4 regions of the Rhizobium sp. A22-96 genome follow, and region 1 is predicted to be linked to each of the others. Evidence: riboswitches for the same ligand, from Rfam matches in the RefSeq annotation. Region 1 holds a riboswitch; each other region holds the start of a gene.
The links. Region 1 has a riboswitch for cobalamin ahead of ACQZ6F_RS07670 (DUF1636 family protein). Riboswitches for the same ligand answer to the same signal wherever they lie in the genome.

Region 1 (3,741 bases):
CCTCTCGCTCCAGGAGTTGATATGACGGTTCAGGGATTATTTTCCGCGAAGGCGGATGCGGCAGGCAGGGGCTATGCGATGCCCCGCATTGCCGTTGTCGGGCGTGGTTTCTCCGGAATGATGATGGCGATCGCGCTGATGAAGACGGTGCGCTTTCCCTTTCATCTGCAGCTGTTCGATCCTAATTCCAGCGTTAGCGGCGGTCAGGCGCTGGCGTCCGGCCATAGTAGCGAAATCCTGAACAGCCGCGTGCGCGATCTTTCCGTCTCAGCCGGCGATCCCGACGACTTCAATCAATGGCTCAGTGCCAATGCGCCCTTCCGCAGCGCGGTTCCGGCCGCAATACCGGGCTTTCTGCAGATCTTCGTTCCGAAGAGCATTTTCAGCGATTATGTCTATCAGCGCTTTTCTGAGGCCTTCTCATCGCGACGGGATGTCACGGTGCAGGTCAGCAGCGAGATGGTCTTCGGGGTTCGCCGTATTCGCGGCAATCGTTTCGTGGTGGACAGCGACGGGGCCGCGAATGCGCCGTTCGACATGGTCGTACTCGCTACCGGCTACGGCATGATCGACCAGCAATCACCGGCCAGCGACCTGGCGAACATTCCGACGACAGTGCGGGCGCGCCGCCTGGTGTCGCGGCCGCACACGATCCTGCTCGGCAGCGGCCTGCGCGTCGTCGACCGGCTTCTGCAGATGCGCGACAATGGCTATACCGGCCAGATCTCCATCGTTTCGCGACGCGGTTTCCTGCCGCAGAGCCATACGCGCAACAATGCCGATCCGGTCTTTCCCGCCGACGAGATGCCCAATCAGCTGAGCGAGATCGTCCGTTTCATTCGCAAGGCTTGCGATGGTGCGGAGGCTAACGGTCAGAGCTGGCAATCGATCATGAACGGTCTGCGCAAGCATGCGCGCTCGCTCTGGCGCTCGCTGCCCGCAGGCCAGAAGCGGCAGTTCAATCGCCATCTTCGCGCGCTCTACGACAGCCATCGCAATAGGCTGCCCGAGGCGCTGCATGTTCGCCTGCAACAGGAGCTGGCCGAAGGCAACACCTTGCTCAGGCGTGGCCACCTGATCCGCCGCACGCCGACCGGCTTGGTGCTGAGGCCGGCAGGACGACAGGACACCGAGCAGCTCTATGCCGATGACGTGATCGACTGTCGCTGCCAGTCAGCCGATCTGAGCGTTCCGCTATTGCGGAACCTGATCGAGGCCGGTCTTGCCGTGCCGGACGAACTCGGGCTCGGTCTTGCCGTCGAGGCGACGGGTGCGCTTGAGGTGGACGGCCGCACGACGGAAGGGCTTTTTGCCATCGGTCCGCTCGGGCTCGGCAGTCTTCCGGATATCGACCTAGTGCCGGAGATCGTGACGCAGGCCTATGCGGCCGCCGAAAGCATGGCGGAGCGTTTTCATCCGCAATGCAAGGCGGTGTAGCTGTTTCTTGAATGTTCAGATGAGGTCTCGTCATTTCCAAAAGAGATGACGTTTCGGAAGAAAGCGACTTGCGATAAGTTATGTAATAACGTAACAAGAATGCTATTACTGTCGCCCAGGACAAACGAAGATACATATGACATCGCCGTTGCCCGCTTCCGCTTTCTATGAGATGAATGCCGCAGATGGTGCTGCCGCCGGAGCAATCCGGCTGGTGGCTGAAAAGGGAACACGGTGCGGATTACCCATCAGGGGCCAAAACCGTGGCTGCCCCCGCAACTGTAAGCGGAGAGCGCGTTCGCAGCATGCCACTGGCGTCAAGCCGGGAAGGCGCGAACGAGCTATGACCCGCGAGCCAGGAGACCTGCCATCGACGATATCAACCGCAACGGACGGGGTGTTCCGATGGAAATTCAGTGGTTGGGCGAGGACGTTTTTGCGTCCGCTGGCCCTATATTGACTTTGCCTCCGGCGAGATCTCCGGGAGGCACTCCATGGACAATACAAGAGAAACGACGCACCGGATCACCGTGTGCACCAGCTGCCGTCATGTCGGCAAGCCGTGCCGGCCGGGTCTCGATCTTTTAAAACATCTGCAGGCGGCCATGGCCCAGGCGGGCGCCGCTCTTTCCGATGATTTCAGTCTCGAGGGCAGCATCTGCATGGCTGGCTGTGAACGGCCCTGCACAGTGTCCTTTCAGGCAACGGCGAAAGCAACGTACCTCTTCGGTGACATCGAGGACGGTGCGGATATCGGTGCGCTCGTCTCCTTCGCGCAGCTCTATCGCGACCGGCCCGACGGGCTGACGCGTGAGAGCGAACGTCCGAGGACGCTTGGGGGCAAGACTTTGGCGCGCATTCCCGCCGCCATCGTCTCGGCCGAGCGTCAGTCGGTATCGCTGCAGTAGGAGGTGACCATGCCGGAAGGAAGCGCAAGACTCGACGCTGAGGGCGTCACCTGGGGTGTCCAAAAAGGCATGCCCATCATCAGCGGTATCACTTTGTCCGTCGAAGCCGGCGGTCGATTGGCCATCATCGGGCCAAACGGTGCAGGCAAGTCGACGCTGCTGCGTTGCCTTTATCGTGGTCTCAAACCGCATCGCGGCACGGTTCGCCTTGATGGCATCGATCTCTGGTCCCTCGGTCCGCGACAGGCGGCACAGCGCATCGCCGTCGTGCCGCAGGAGACGCCGAGCGATTTTCCCTTCAGCGTGCGGGACGTGGTGCTGATGGGCCGCATTCCGCACCGCAAGGGCATGGCGCGCTGGAGCGAGCGAGATCATGAAGTGACAACGGATGCGCTGGCGCGGCTGGAGCTCGAGCCGTTGGCGCTAAGACAGTTCGTTTCGCTTTCCGGCGGTGAAAAGCAGCGGGCGCTGATCGCCCGCGCTCTCGCACAGGAGCCGGACCTGATCATTCTCGACGAGCCGACCAACCATCTCGATATCCGCCACCAGCTGGAGATACTCGAGCTGCTGAAAGGCCTTGGCCGGACGATCATCACCACGCTTCACGATATCAATCTGGCCGCTGATTTCGCCACGCATGTCGCAGTGCTCGATTGCGGGCGGCTTACGGGGCATGGCCAGCCTGACGATGTCCTCACCGTGGAACATATTTCTTCCGCGTTCCGTGTCGGTGCCAGCCTGCATCAGGCTGATCGCGGCGACAGCAGGCGCTTCTCCTTTTCCCTCAGATAGTTCGATCATTGGAGTCATTGATGTTTTCTCGCTTTTCCCTATCCGCCGCCGCCTTGCTGGTGGGCACATTTGTCGCGGGCGCAGCAATGGCCGAACCGGTCACCGTGCGCAGCTGCAATCGCGATGTCACCTTCGACAAGGCCCCGGAGCGGGCGGTTTCGAATGACGTCAACCTGACGGAAATGATGCTGGCCCTGAAGCTTCAGGACCGCATGGTCGGCTATACCGGCATTTCCGGCTGGAAGACCCTGGATGAGAAGCTGCGCGACGGCGTCAAGGAACTCCCTGAATTGTCGCCGAAATATCCGAGCAAGGAAGTGCTGCTCGGCGCCAATGCGGACTTCTATTTCGCCGGCTGGAACTACGGCATGAAGGTCGGTGGCGAGGTCACGCCGGAAACGCTGGCGCCCTTCGGCATCAAGGTCTACGAGCTGACGGAATCCTGCATCTTCGTCATGCAGAAGAACAAGCCGACCATGGACGACATGTTCGTGGATCTGCTCAATCTCGGCAAGATCTTTCGTGTCGAGGATAGGGCGGAAGCACTGGTGGCGGGCTATCGCAAGCAGCTCGCCGAGATCCAGGCAAAGATCGGCCATGTCGA
Region 2 (3,741 bases), on a different contig from region 1:
ATAGCCGCTCTCGAACTGGATCTCGGCGATCACCTGGAAGAAGTCGCGCGCCTTGATCTTCTTCTTGCGGATACGGCTGTCAGCCACCATCTCGCGGTACTTTTCGGTCACCGAAATTTCCGTGAACGGCACGCCATAGACCCGTTCCACGTCATAAGGCGAGAACAGATACATATCGTCGTTGTTCTTCGCGAGCTCGAAGGTGATGTCGGGAATGACCACCCCGAGCGACAGCGTCTTGATGCGGATCTTTTCGTCGGCATTCTCGCGCTTGGTATCGAGGAAGCGCATAATGTCAGGGTGATGGGCGTTGAGATAGACAGCACCCGCACCCTGCCGAGCACCAAGCTGGTTGGCGTAGGAGAAGGAGTCTTCGAGCAGTTTCATCACCGGGATGATACCGGAGGACTGGTTCTCGATGTGCTTGATCGGCGCACCGGCCTCGCGAATATTGGTGAGAGACAGCGCCACGCCACCACCGCGCTTGGAAAGCTGCAGGGCGGAATTGATGGCGCGGCCGATCGACTCCATGTTGTCTTCGACACGCAGCAGGAAGCAGGAAACCAGCTCGCCGCGCTGCTTCTTGCCGGCATTGAGGAAGGTCGGCGTCGCCGGCTGGAAGCGGCCGGAGATGATTTCGTCCACCATATCGTGGGCAAGCTGCTCATTGCCGCGCGCCAGCGCCAGCGCAACCATGCAGACGCGGTCTTCATAGCGCTCCAGATAGCGCTTACCGTCGAAAGTCTTCAGCGTGTAGCTGGTGTAATATTTAAAAGCGCCGAGGAACGTCGGAAAACGGAACTTCTTCGCGTAAGCGTGATCGAAGAGATCGCGCACGAAGTTGAACGAATATTGGTCCAGCACTTCCTGCTCGTAGTAGCCCTCGGTCACCAGATAATCGAGCTTTTCCCGCAAGTTATGGAAGAAGACGGTGTTCTGGTTGACGTGTTGCAGGAAATACTGCTTGGCCGCCATGCGGTCCTTGTCGAGCTGGATCTGCCCCTGCTCGTCATAGAGGTTCAGCATGGCGTTGAGGGCGTGATAGTCCAGTGCCGTTTCCGTGGCCTTCGCTGGCCGGTCGAGCGTTAGCGTGTCCAAAATCGTTCCAATCCGTGTCTGACATTCACGACATCATCGTCCGTACCCAGCAGCTCGAACCGGTAGAGGTAAGGCACCTGGCATTTGGTGGAGATGATGTCGCCGGCGATACCGAAGGTCGCCCCGAAGTTGCTGTTGCCCGCGGCAATGACCCCGCGGATGTTTGAACGGTTATCCGCATCATTGAGGAAGCGGATAACCTGCTTGGGCACGGCACCCTTGCCACCTTCACCACAATAGGTAGGGACAATGAGAACGTAAGGACGGGCCACTCGAAGCTCTTCTCCCGCATTGAGAGGAATGCGAGCGGCCGACAAGGCGAGCTTGGCAACGAAGCGATGGGTGTTCTCGGATCTGCTGGAGAAATAGACGATCTCGCCCACCGCCTGGTTCCTCAGGCGAGAGAGCTGATCATGTCAGGGCGGAAACCGGCCCAATGCTGCTCGCCGGCGATGACAACCGGTACCTGACGATAGCCGAGGCCCTGCACGAGCTCATAGGCTTCACTATCGGTGGACACGTCAATGATGGTGTAATCGATACCCTGGCGATCGAGAGCGCGGGTCGTCGCGGTGCATTGGACGCAGGCGGGCTTGCTGTAGACGGTAATGCTCATTGGATATCCTCGTATAGTGATAGGCGTGCAGATGCGTTCGGGCATTAGTCGATGCCCGTGTTGCAGGATGAAAAATGGAGACGGATGCGGTCGAAGACTGGCCGGTTAGAAGGCCGTCACTCGCGTAGCCGGTTATCGGTACTCAAAAACATGGACTTCACCCCGAAGTTATTCTTGCGGGATCTTCGCGGGAGCGAGGGTAACAGCAATCATGCCGCACAGATCCACGCTCGCCATCCGGACACCCCGCCCGTGGACGTTATGCTCGAGGCAGGTCTCCTGGCTCGCGGGTCGCAGCATTCAATCTCGCCTTCCCAAGACACAAGTGTCTCAGTGGCCATGTCGAACGAACGCTCGCCGCTCACAGTTGCGGGGGCAGCTCCGGCTTGGCAATCATCATGACCGCCGACCGAATTCCCGTCTTAGCCTCCAATCCTTGCGAATCGAAGGAACCTCGAACACTATATATAGTATATGAGGTTAAAATTGCGTCAACTGGTTCCGCGCGCCGCCACGGATTTCAATGTTGATAATTTGTGGATAGCACCACCAAACCCTGCATCTGCGGGGCTGGACAACTGCAGCGTTACTTTATAACAATTTATATGTAATGTTATTACATAAAGGATCATTCATGTCCCGCTCCAATCCCGGCACTCTCCTTGCGGCCTCGTCGCTGGCCTGCGCATTGCTGTTTCCATTTCCGTCCGTCGCAGATGAAGAAAGCAAGACGGAAAGCTGGAGGTTATTCATCGCCGATCATAGCTTACCCGTCGTCCATGTCGTAGACCTCGAGAGTGGCAAGGAAATCAGCCGCTTCGACATCGACGGATATGCCGCACTTTCGTTGAGCCAATCCGGCAGGACAGTCTTTGCCGTACAGGGCGAAAAGAATGTTGTGCACGCGCTAGACACCGGCATATCGCTTTCCGACCATGGAGAGCATCGTGATATCGAGCTTTCCGATCCGAAATTGCACTCGACGGTAATCAAGGGCGAAAAGCCTGGTCACGTTGTCACCCACGGCGACGATGTGGCGATCTTCTACGATCGCGGCGGTAAATTCGATCTCCTCTCGGAAGCCGACCTCACCAGGGACAAAGCCGACATCCGTGCATTCGGCACCACTGCCGCACATCACGGCGCTGCTGTCCCGATGGGCAACCATCTCCTGGTGTCAGTGCCGAACACGGCCGTCCCCGTCAAGGATGGCGAATTGCCACCGCGCCTGGGCCTGCGGGTGCTCGACCGCAAAGGCGAGCAGGTCGGACAGGTCGAAACCTGCACCGGCCTACATGGTGAGGCGACATCCGCCCGGCTGGTTGCCTTCGGTTGCGAGGAAGGCGTCCTCGTCGTTCGCCCCGGCGGTATTGACGGCCCGAAGATCGAGATGCTCGCCTATGGTTCCGATATGCCGAAAGGCAAGGTCTCGACCTTGCTCGGCGGCACGTCCATGCAATTCTTCCTGGGCAATTATGGGGAACGGAACATCGTCCTCATCGACCCCGATAACAAGGCCGAGCCCTACAAGCTGATCGAGTTGCCGACACGGCGTATCGACTTCGTGCTCGATGCGGCTGATCCACGCCATGCCTATGTCCTCACGGAAGACGGAAACCTGCATCGCATCGATGTGGTGGAAGGCGGCATCACGAAATCAGGGAGCGTGACTGAACCCTACAGCAAGGATGGCCATTGGCGCGATCCGCGACCACGCCTTGCCATGGCCGGCAATCTCATCGCCATTACCGATCCACGCCATAGCTTGGTGCGCTTGATCGACGGCGAGACGTTGAAGGAGATTCGCAGCATTCCCGTCGAGGGACAGCCCTTTGCAATTGTCGCGGCCGGCGGCTCCGGTGCAGTCCATTAAGGGCGGCGCGCAAGTAGTATCCACTCTATAAGAAGGGAGCCGGTCGCTCGGACCGGCTCTCCATTCCATCAAACAATGAGGAAATTCGAACCGGTGACCGCTTTAGGCGGTCCGCGCAGGAAACACGGCTTTCCAGGAAGCTTCCAAGCGACGC
Region 3 (3,741 bases), on a different contig from region 1:
ATAGCGTGAACCATAGCTCTGCACCCATGCATGCTGGGTGAAGGCAAAGCCCGACAATTGCTCGCCGAAATACTGCACCATGTCGTTGCGTTCGAATTCGCCATGGACCAGCACGTCGAGGCCGATTTCTTCCTGCCAACGGATTGTGGCTTCGGTCTCCTTGCGCAGGAAGGCCTCGTAGTCGACATAGCTGAGCGTGCCCTTTGCATGGGCAGAACGAGCCTTCCGAACCTCCGGCGTCTGCGGGAAGGAGCCGATCGTCGTCGTCGGGAAGAGCGGCAGCTTGATCGTTTCCGCTTGCACCGACCGACGCTGCACAAACGCGCTCTTGCGCTGCTTCATGGCGGCATCGACCCCGGCAAGGCGGCCGCGTACCAACGGGTCGATTACCTTCGGTGATGAGGCCCGTGCAGCGATAGCCCTGGATGCGACGGCGACTTCCACTGAAACGGCAGCCTTTCCTTCGGCAAGACCACGGCCGAGCGTCGCAAGCTCACCGAGCTTTTGCGTGGCAAATGCCAGCCAGCTCTTCAGGTCGCTATCGAGCGCCGTCTCAAGCTCCAGATCGATCGGAACATGCAGCAGCGAGCAAGATGCTGCCACTTCGACGCCGTCGATACTACGCGCCGTGGCAACAGGCTGAAGGCGGTTGATGATCGCAGCCAGATCCGCCCTCCAGATGTTGCGGCCATCGATGATGCCGAGCGACAGAACCTGATCCTTGCGAACGGCCTTCACGACATCATCGAGCTGACCTGGCGCACGCGTCAGATCGACATGGACACCGGCAACCGGCAGCTCGGTGATAGCAGCCAGATTGTCGGCAAGACCGCCGAAATAGGTTGTCAGCATGATCTTCTGATCCGGCGCCGCCTCGGTCAACGCCTTGTAGGCGACCGAGAAGGCATGGCGCTCGCCCTCGGTCAGATCGAGAACGGCGATCGGCTCATCGATCTGCACCCAGTCGGCACCGGCAGCGCTCAGCCGGCGCAGCAATTCCTCGTAGACCGGAAGCAGTTTCGGCAGCAGGCCCAGCGGCTTGAAGGTTGCCGAGCGAGCCTTGGCGAGTTTCAGGAAGGTGACCGGTCCGAGAATGACCGGGCGGGTGTGAATGCCGAGCGCCTTTGCCTCGAGGAAGTGATCGACGGGCTTTTGCGTGGTGAGCGCAAAAGCCTGATCTTCTGAAACCTCGGGCACCATGTAGTGATAGTTGGTGTCGAACCACTTGGTCATTTCAAGCGCCTGCACACCATGGCCATGATGCGTATGGCCGCAATCGGCATGGCCATCGCCTTGGCTGCCGCGCGCCATGGCGAAGTAGGTCGACAATGAAACGTCGCCGCCCTTCCAGCCGTATACGGAAGGAATGGCACCGACCATGACGGCGGTGTCGAGGACATGATCGTAGAATGAGAAATCGTTGGAAGGGATACGGGTGATCCCGCTGTCGCGCTGAAGCGACCAGTTTTCAGCCCGGAGCTTCCTGGCGGTTTCGATGAGTTCGCTCTCGGGAATCTTTCCGGACCAGTAGGCTTCGAGCGCGAATTTCAGTTCGCGATGGCGACCGATACGCGGAAAGCCAAGAGAAGCGACTGGGACAGTTTTGGTTGGCATAGTCATACCCCATTGGTTGTGGGGGCATGGGTCAAGCGGACGCGTGCGGACAAGGCCAATATCGGCCAGCCACAGCAACCACCGGGACACCCCGCCCGTGGACGTTATTTTGTTGTGGCAGGTCTCCTGGCTTGCGGGTCGTCACCTTTGTCCGTCTTCCCAAGGCTCATCGCCTCAGTGACATGAATGGACATTGGCTCGCCGCTCACAGTTGCGGGGGCAGCCCCGGAATAGCCGATCTCTCAGCGCACCGGATTCCCTCTTAGCTCTGGAGCGAATGGAGTGCCCCAGAGAACCATAACGCTGGTGATTTCGCACCAAGCGCAGAAAATTGTCAATAGATATAAACAAATCTTTATATGTTTATTTGTCCTGACTGACTTCTCAAATCCAGCCGGCAGCTAATCCAGTTCATCGTGGCTGCGAGGTTGGTTCAAGGGCCGGCCTGACCGCATCCACTAAATTTCTTTGCGGAAAATGGGTGGGGGTCCATGGCCGCATGCAGGTCAGAATAAACCGCCGATAAACGAGGGTTCGAAGCTTGTTCCGCAGATTGGCATTCTTCCGCTGCGCCCTGGCAATAGGCCCGTGCGACTGGAGCTGAATGGCCGCAAAGCCCGCTGCCGACAATAGCGGGGTCAACTCTTCCGAACGCAGGCCGCTGCCAAAAGGCAAGGCCTCCATGATGCGAGAGTGGCGGCTGCTTAGCGCCCCATCATAATTTTGATCAGCGCCGACGAAGCGGTCAATCAGCGAAATCAGCAGCCTGGCAATCTGGCCGCTCGGCTTCGGCTTGGCCCAGTCGCCGTCGAAGATCACGAGGCGCCCGCCGGGCTTGAGTAGCCGAAGCCATTCCCTGAAGGTCTCTTCCGGCTGCGTCAGCGTCCAGACGAGATGCCGGCAGACGATCGCATCGTAGGCCGCATCCGGCTCCATAGTCTGTTCGGCATCGGCCAGCAGAAATCGAAGACGCGGCTTGCCTGCATGCTTCTTGCGCGCGACGGCCAGCATCGCTTCGGAAAAATCCAGCGCCGTCACCTCGTGACCGAGATCATGGATCAGCCGCGTCACCTCACCGGTGCCGCAGGCAAGCTCCAGAACACGCTTTGGCTGGGAGCCAAGCGCTGCGCGGATCGGCTTCTGCCAGGCGTCTGCCTCGGGGCCGGGTGCTATCCTGTGGCCGAAAGCAAGATCGAAGGTCTCCGACCGTTTCGACCAATAGTCCCTGATTTCTTCCTTGAGGTGGAAATTGGCACCGTCCATCAGATCAGCCCGCCATATATTGAATGTTGCAGCGGCCGTGGACGGCGGACTTCTGGACATGGGCGCGTACGCCGAAGACCCGCTCGATCAGCTCCTGCGTCAAGACTTCCTCCGGCGGTCCGGCAGCCACCACCTCACCCTTCTGCAGCACGGCGAGACTGTCGCAGAACATCGCCGCCAGATTGAGATCGTGCAACGCGACGATGGAGGTCACGTCGAGCTTGGAAACCAGGCCCAGAATGTCGAGCTGATGCTGGATATCGAGATGGTTCGTCGGCTCATCGAGCAGCAATTCGCTCGGGGTCTGTGCCAGCGCCCTGGCAATATGAACACGCTGCCGCTCGCCGCCGGACAGGGTCTGCCACAACTGCCCGGCTCGATCCCTCATGCCGACGCGGGCAAGCGCATCGAAGACCGCAATATCGTCGCCGGCGCTCCAGGAGGAAAGCGGGCCGCGATGCGGTGTACGCCCAAGACGAACGACATCGATGACGGTCACCTGCATGTCCGTGGTCGCCTGCTGCTCCACCAGCGCGACACGGCGGGCGATATCGCCACGAGAAATGGAGGCAATATCATCGCCACCGAGGCGGATGACGCCGCTCTTCACCTTCCGGAGCCGGCAGATCAGCCGCAGAAGGCTGGACTTGCCGGAACCGTTCGGCCCGAGGAGGCCGAGCACCTTTCCCTTTTCCACTGTCAGGCTGATGCCGTTGACGATCAGCGTGTTGCCGGCGGCAAAAGTCACCTTATCGACCGCGATGCTCATGCCGTCCTCCGGGCGCGATAGAGAATGATGGCGAAGGCCGGAGCGCCGAACAACGCGGTCACCACCCCGATCGGCAGGATCTGCTGGGGAATGAT
Region 4 (3,741 bases), on a different contig from region 1:
GTTCTCACTGAAGCTATCCGTTCAACTTCGTCTTCCGCACAATTTGTGACCTCGAGCGCTGCAGATCGCAAGCCCGACTGTCGCAATGCGGACACGTATCACGTCAAAAGATCGGCTATCGCGATGCTAGTTATCTCCGGCTCACATTCGAACGATAGAGCGGCTTCTTCGAAGGATATGAGATTTCATAAACCATCTCGAAGCGATTGCGTGATATTCCGGTCTGACTTCGACTATGACCAGTGCGTGCCATTCGCTGCGGCTCCGCGCGAGGATTTGGGATGGTGATGGAAATTCAAACGCATTTGCCTTCCCTGGTACGCGTCCTGGGTCAGGTGGCCATTATTGTCTACGCCTATTCTTGGGTCATCCGGACGATCGAGCGCGGCGTTTTGAAATCCGTTGCCGTCGGCTTGCTCTTTGGCCTGGGTGGTATCCTGTCGATGAGCGACCCAATCCAATGGATGCCCGGCATCTTCCAGGATGGCCGTTCGATCCTGCTCGTTCTGACGCCGATCTATGGTGGTGTGGTTGGGACGGTGGTTGCGGCTGTCATGATGGGTGTGTTTCGCTTCCTGGTCGGCGGCATGGGAGCCGCTGGCGGTGTCGCGGGCATTCTGATCGTTGCGATCGTCGGGTATCTTCTAACGCTCGTGCCGCGGCAGTGGATCGGCACTGGGTGGAAGCGCTCAGCCCTGTTCGGCCTGGCGACGATGACTTCGCTTGTCGTTCTCGTCTTGCTGCCATGGCCGGTCGCGCGTGAGCTTCTCCTTTCGGCGACACTTCCGGTCACGATCGTCAATATCCTCGGCGTCGTGCTGCTGTCGGATTTACTCGAGCGCGAACGCTACCGCATTGGCATCCAGCGCGCGCTTGAGAACGAGGCCAGCCTCGATCCACTGACCAAGCTGCCAAATCGCCGCGTTTTGCAGCGGGAAGGCGATCGTTGCAGCAAGGAAGCCGGAACGAGGCGGATTCCCTTTTCGATCATCATGCTCGATATCGATCACTTCAAGAAGATCAACGACAACTGGGGTCATTCCTTCGGCGATACGGTCCTTGCACGGCTGGCGGATGTGATCCGGCAGACTGTACGCAAGACCGACATCGCCGCCCGCTACGGCGGCGAGGAGATCGTCGTGCTGTTGCCGAACACCGACATGAGGGCGGCCGGAAACCTTGCCGAGAAAATCCGCAACGACATCGAGACGACGGTCCTGATGTTCGAGCAGGAGACGATCCACGTCACTGTCAGCATCGGCATTGCCTGTTCTCATGAACCATCGGCCGACTTCAAGCATGTGCTCGAAGCAGCCGACAAGGCGCTCTATCGCGCAAAGGCAAGCGGGCGAAATCGCGTCGAGCTGGCTGAAACGGCGTAGAGCTGCCTTTGATAGCTCGCCGGTTTAGGCAATCGTCGGGCTGCTTTTGCGATTTTTCTAACATCCATTGGTTCTCGAGTGTCCTGCTTGACGGCGGACGGCAGTCCGGCGTAACTGGATGCGACGGTTCCCCGAGGAAGGCTTCGAGGGGATTAATAGGGAACACGGTGAGGACGACCCAAAAGGGACCTAGACCGTGGCTGCCCCCGCAACTGTAAGCGGATTGCCGATCATCCCGGGTGCGACCAGCCTGCTGGCCACCTCAGGTGGCTTCAGGGCCATGCCACTGCGAACACAAATCGCGGGAAGGCAGATGATCGTCAGACATTCGCGAGCCAGGAGACCTGCCGTCGATCACGATCCAATCAACCGGGCGGGGATGCCTGGAAAGGACAGAGAATGATTGACCTGAGCCTTCGATACTACCAGGCGTTTTTCGGCCTTGATTGCGGTCTTTGCAACCGGCGGCGGTCTGTCTGAGCGCTATTGCGCCGAGGCTGCCAGATTTTCCATTCTCATCGAGACCTTTCATGCGCCAATTTTTGACGACCATTACATTTGCACTTGGGCTTAGCGGGTTTGCTGCGTCCGCCTTCGCGTCGACGCAATATCCGCTGACCATCAACAATTGCGGCCAACAGGTCACCTTTCAGAAGGCTCCGACCAAGATCGTCTCCATCGGCCAGGGCATGACCGAGATCCTGCTGTCACTCGGCCTTGCCGACAAGATTGCGGGAACGGCCGTATGGGTCGGCCCGGTCTTGCCGCAATATGCCGAAGCCAATGCCAAGATCCCGCGTCTGGCCGACAATGATCCGAGCTTTGAGTCCGTGGTCGGCAAGGAACCGGATTTTGTCGGCGCTGAATTCGAGTGGCATATCGGCGCGCAAGGCGCGGTCGGCAAGCGCGAGCAGTTTTCCGAACTCGGCATCAACACCTATATCGCGCCGACCGACTGCGTCGCCAAGATCAATGCCGAAGGCGGTGACGGCGTGCGCAAGGAGCTGTTCACGATGGGCCTGATCTATCAGGAGATCGATGAACTCGCTGAGATCTTCGACGTTAAAGATCGCGGCGATGCGCTGGTCGCGCAGCTGAAGAAGCGCGAGGCCGATGCCGTCGCTTCGATCTCCGCTGCGCAGGCGAAGAACCTGCCGATCGTGTTCTGGTTTTCCAGCAAGGAAGTGAACGGTGACGCCTATATCGCCGGCAAGAATAGCGCGCCGGCCTATATTCTGAAGACGATCGGCGCGAAGAATGTCGTGACGACCGAGGAGGAATGGCCGCTTGTGGGATGGGAAACGATCGCGCAGGCAAATCCCGCCGTCATCGTCATCGCGACGATGGATCGCCGCCGCTACGCCGCCGATGACCCGAAGGTCAAGCTTGACTTCCTGCAGAAGGATCCGGTCACCAGCCAGCTCGATGCGGTCAAGAACAAGCATTTCGTCATGATGGATGCGCAGTCGATGAACCCGACCATCCGCACCATCGATGGCATCGAGACGCTGGCCAAGGGCATCAAGTCCTTCGGCCTGGCAGAGTAGAATGCGCCTGATTGCAGAACGGCGAGAAAGGTGGGCGCTCTTGGCGCTCACCGTGGCTGCGCTGGTGTTTCTGGCATTCATGATCAGCCTTGCGGTCTCGATCGGCGAGATTTCGATCCCGTTGTCGACGACCGCCAAGGCAGTTGCGAACCGGCTGCTCGGAACGGATTTCGAGCTTAGCCGGATTCATCAGGGCATCGTCTGGGACTATCGCCTGAGCCGGGCGCTCGTTGCCGCAAGCACCGGTGCATCGCTGGCCTTAAGTGGCGTGATCCTGCAGGCGTTGTTGCGCAATCCGCTTGCAGAACCCTATGTGCTCGGCATTTCGGCGGGTGCCTCCACGGGTGCCGTCTGCATCATGATCCTCGGGCTCGGCTACGGAATCCTCACTCTTTCCAGCGGCGCCTTCATTGGTGCGGTTGTGGCATTTCTGTTTGTCGGCCTGCTGGCAGCCGGTGTCGGCGGCACCAGCGAGCGCATCATTCTCTGTGGCGTCGCCGGCTCGCAGCTCTTCAATGCACTGACCTCCTATATCGTCACCACATCGGCCAATGCCGAGCAGGCGAGGGGCGTCATGTTCTGGCTGCTCGGCTCCATGAGCGGTGTGCGTTGGCCGGATGTCTATTTGTCCGGACCGATCGCCATTATCGGCTTTATCATCTGCATGGCGCATGTCCGCGTGCTCGACGCATTCGTCTTTGGAACCGATGCCGCGGCCTCGCTCGGCATAGCGGTGCGCCGCGCGCAGATCGTGCTGCTCGGAACGACGGCATTCATGACGGCGGCGGTGGTCAGCATTGTCGGTTCGATCG

Region 2: another riboswitch for cobalamin. It lies ahead of nrdH (glutaredoxin-like protein NrdH); the one in region 1 lies ahead of ACQZ6F_RS07670 (DUF1636 family protein).
Region 3: another riboswitch for cobalamin. It lies ahead of metE (5-methyltetrahydropteroyltriglutamate--homocysteine S-methyltransferase); the one in region 1 lies ahead of ACQZ6F_RS07670 (DUF1636 family protein).
Region 4: another riboswitch for cobalamin. It lies ahead of ACQZ6F_RS06270 (ABC transporter substrate-binding protein); the one in region 1 lies ahead of ACQZ6F_RS07670 (DUF1636 family protein).

Annotation. Positions count from the first base shown of each region.
Region 1 covers NZ_JBNWDQ010000002.1:246,987-250,727, reverse strand. Annotated here, with positions in the region: gene ACQZ6F_RS07680 (hypothetical protein) at 1-1, opposite strand, end outside; gene ACQZ6F_RS07675 (FAD/NAD(P)-binding protein) at 22-1,437, shown strand; cobalamin riboswitch at 1,607-1,823, shown strand; gene ACQZ6F_RS07670 (DUF1636 family protein) at 1,932-2,345, shown strand; gene ACQZ6F_RS07665 (ABC transporter ATP-binding protein) at 2,355-3,137, shown strand; gene ACQZ6F_RS07660 (ABC transporter substrate-binding protein) at 3,158-3,741, shown strand, end outside.
Region 2 covers NZ_JBNWDQ010000001.1:600,567-604,307, forward strand. Annotated here, with positions in the region: gene nrdE (class 1b ribonucleoside-diphosphate reductase subunit alpha) at 1-1,098, opposite strand, end outside; gene nrdI (class Ib ribonucleoside-diphosphate reductase assembly flavoprotein NrdI) at 1,086-1,481, opposite strand; gene nrdH (glutaredoxin-like protein NrdH) at 1,493-1,714, opposite strand; cobalamin riboswitch at 1,967-2,186, opposite strand; gene ACQZ6F_RS02710 (hypothetical protein) at 2,349-3,587, shown strand; gene ACQZ6F_RS02715 (acyltransferase family protein) at 3,690-3,741, opposite strand, start outside.
Region 3 covers NZ_JBNWDQ010000001.1:1,401,844-1,405,584, reverse strand. Annotated here, with positions in the region: gene metE (5-methyltetrahydropteroyltriglutamate--homocysteine S-methyltransferase) at 1-1,614, opposite strand, end outside; cobalamin riboswitch at 1,714-1,929, opposite strand; gene ACQZ6F_RS06285 (class I SAM-dependent methyltransferase) at 2,026-2,877, opposite strand; gene ACQZ6F_RS06280 (ABC transporter ATP-binding protein) at 2,882-3,646, opposite strand; gene ACQZ6F_RS06275 (FecCD family ABC transporter permease) at 3,643-3,741, opposite strand, start outside.
Region 4 covers NZ_JBNWDQ010000001.1:1,397,975-1,401,715, forward strand. Annotated here, with positions in the region: gene ACQZ6F_RS06265 (GGDEF domain-containing protein) at 288-1,382, shown strand; cobalamin riboswitch at 1,490-1,748, shown strand; gene ACQZ6F_RS06270 (ABC transporter substrate-binding protein) at 1,913-2,929, shown strand; gene ACQZ6F_RS06275 (FecCD family ABC transporter permease) at 2,931-3,741, shown strand, end outside.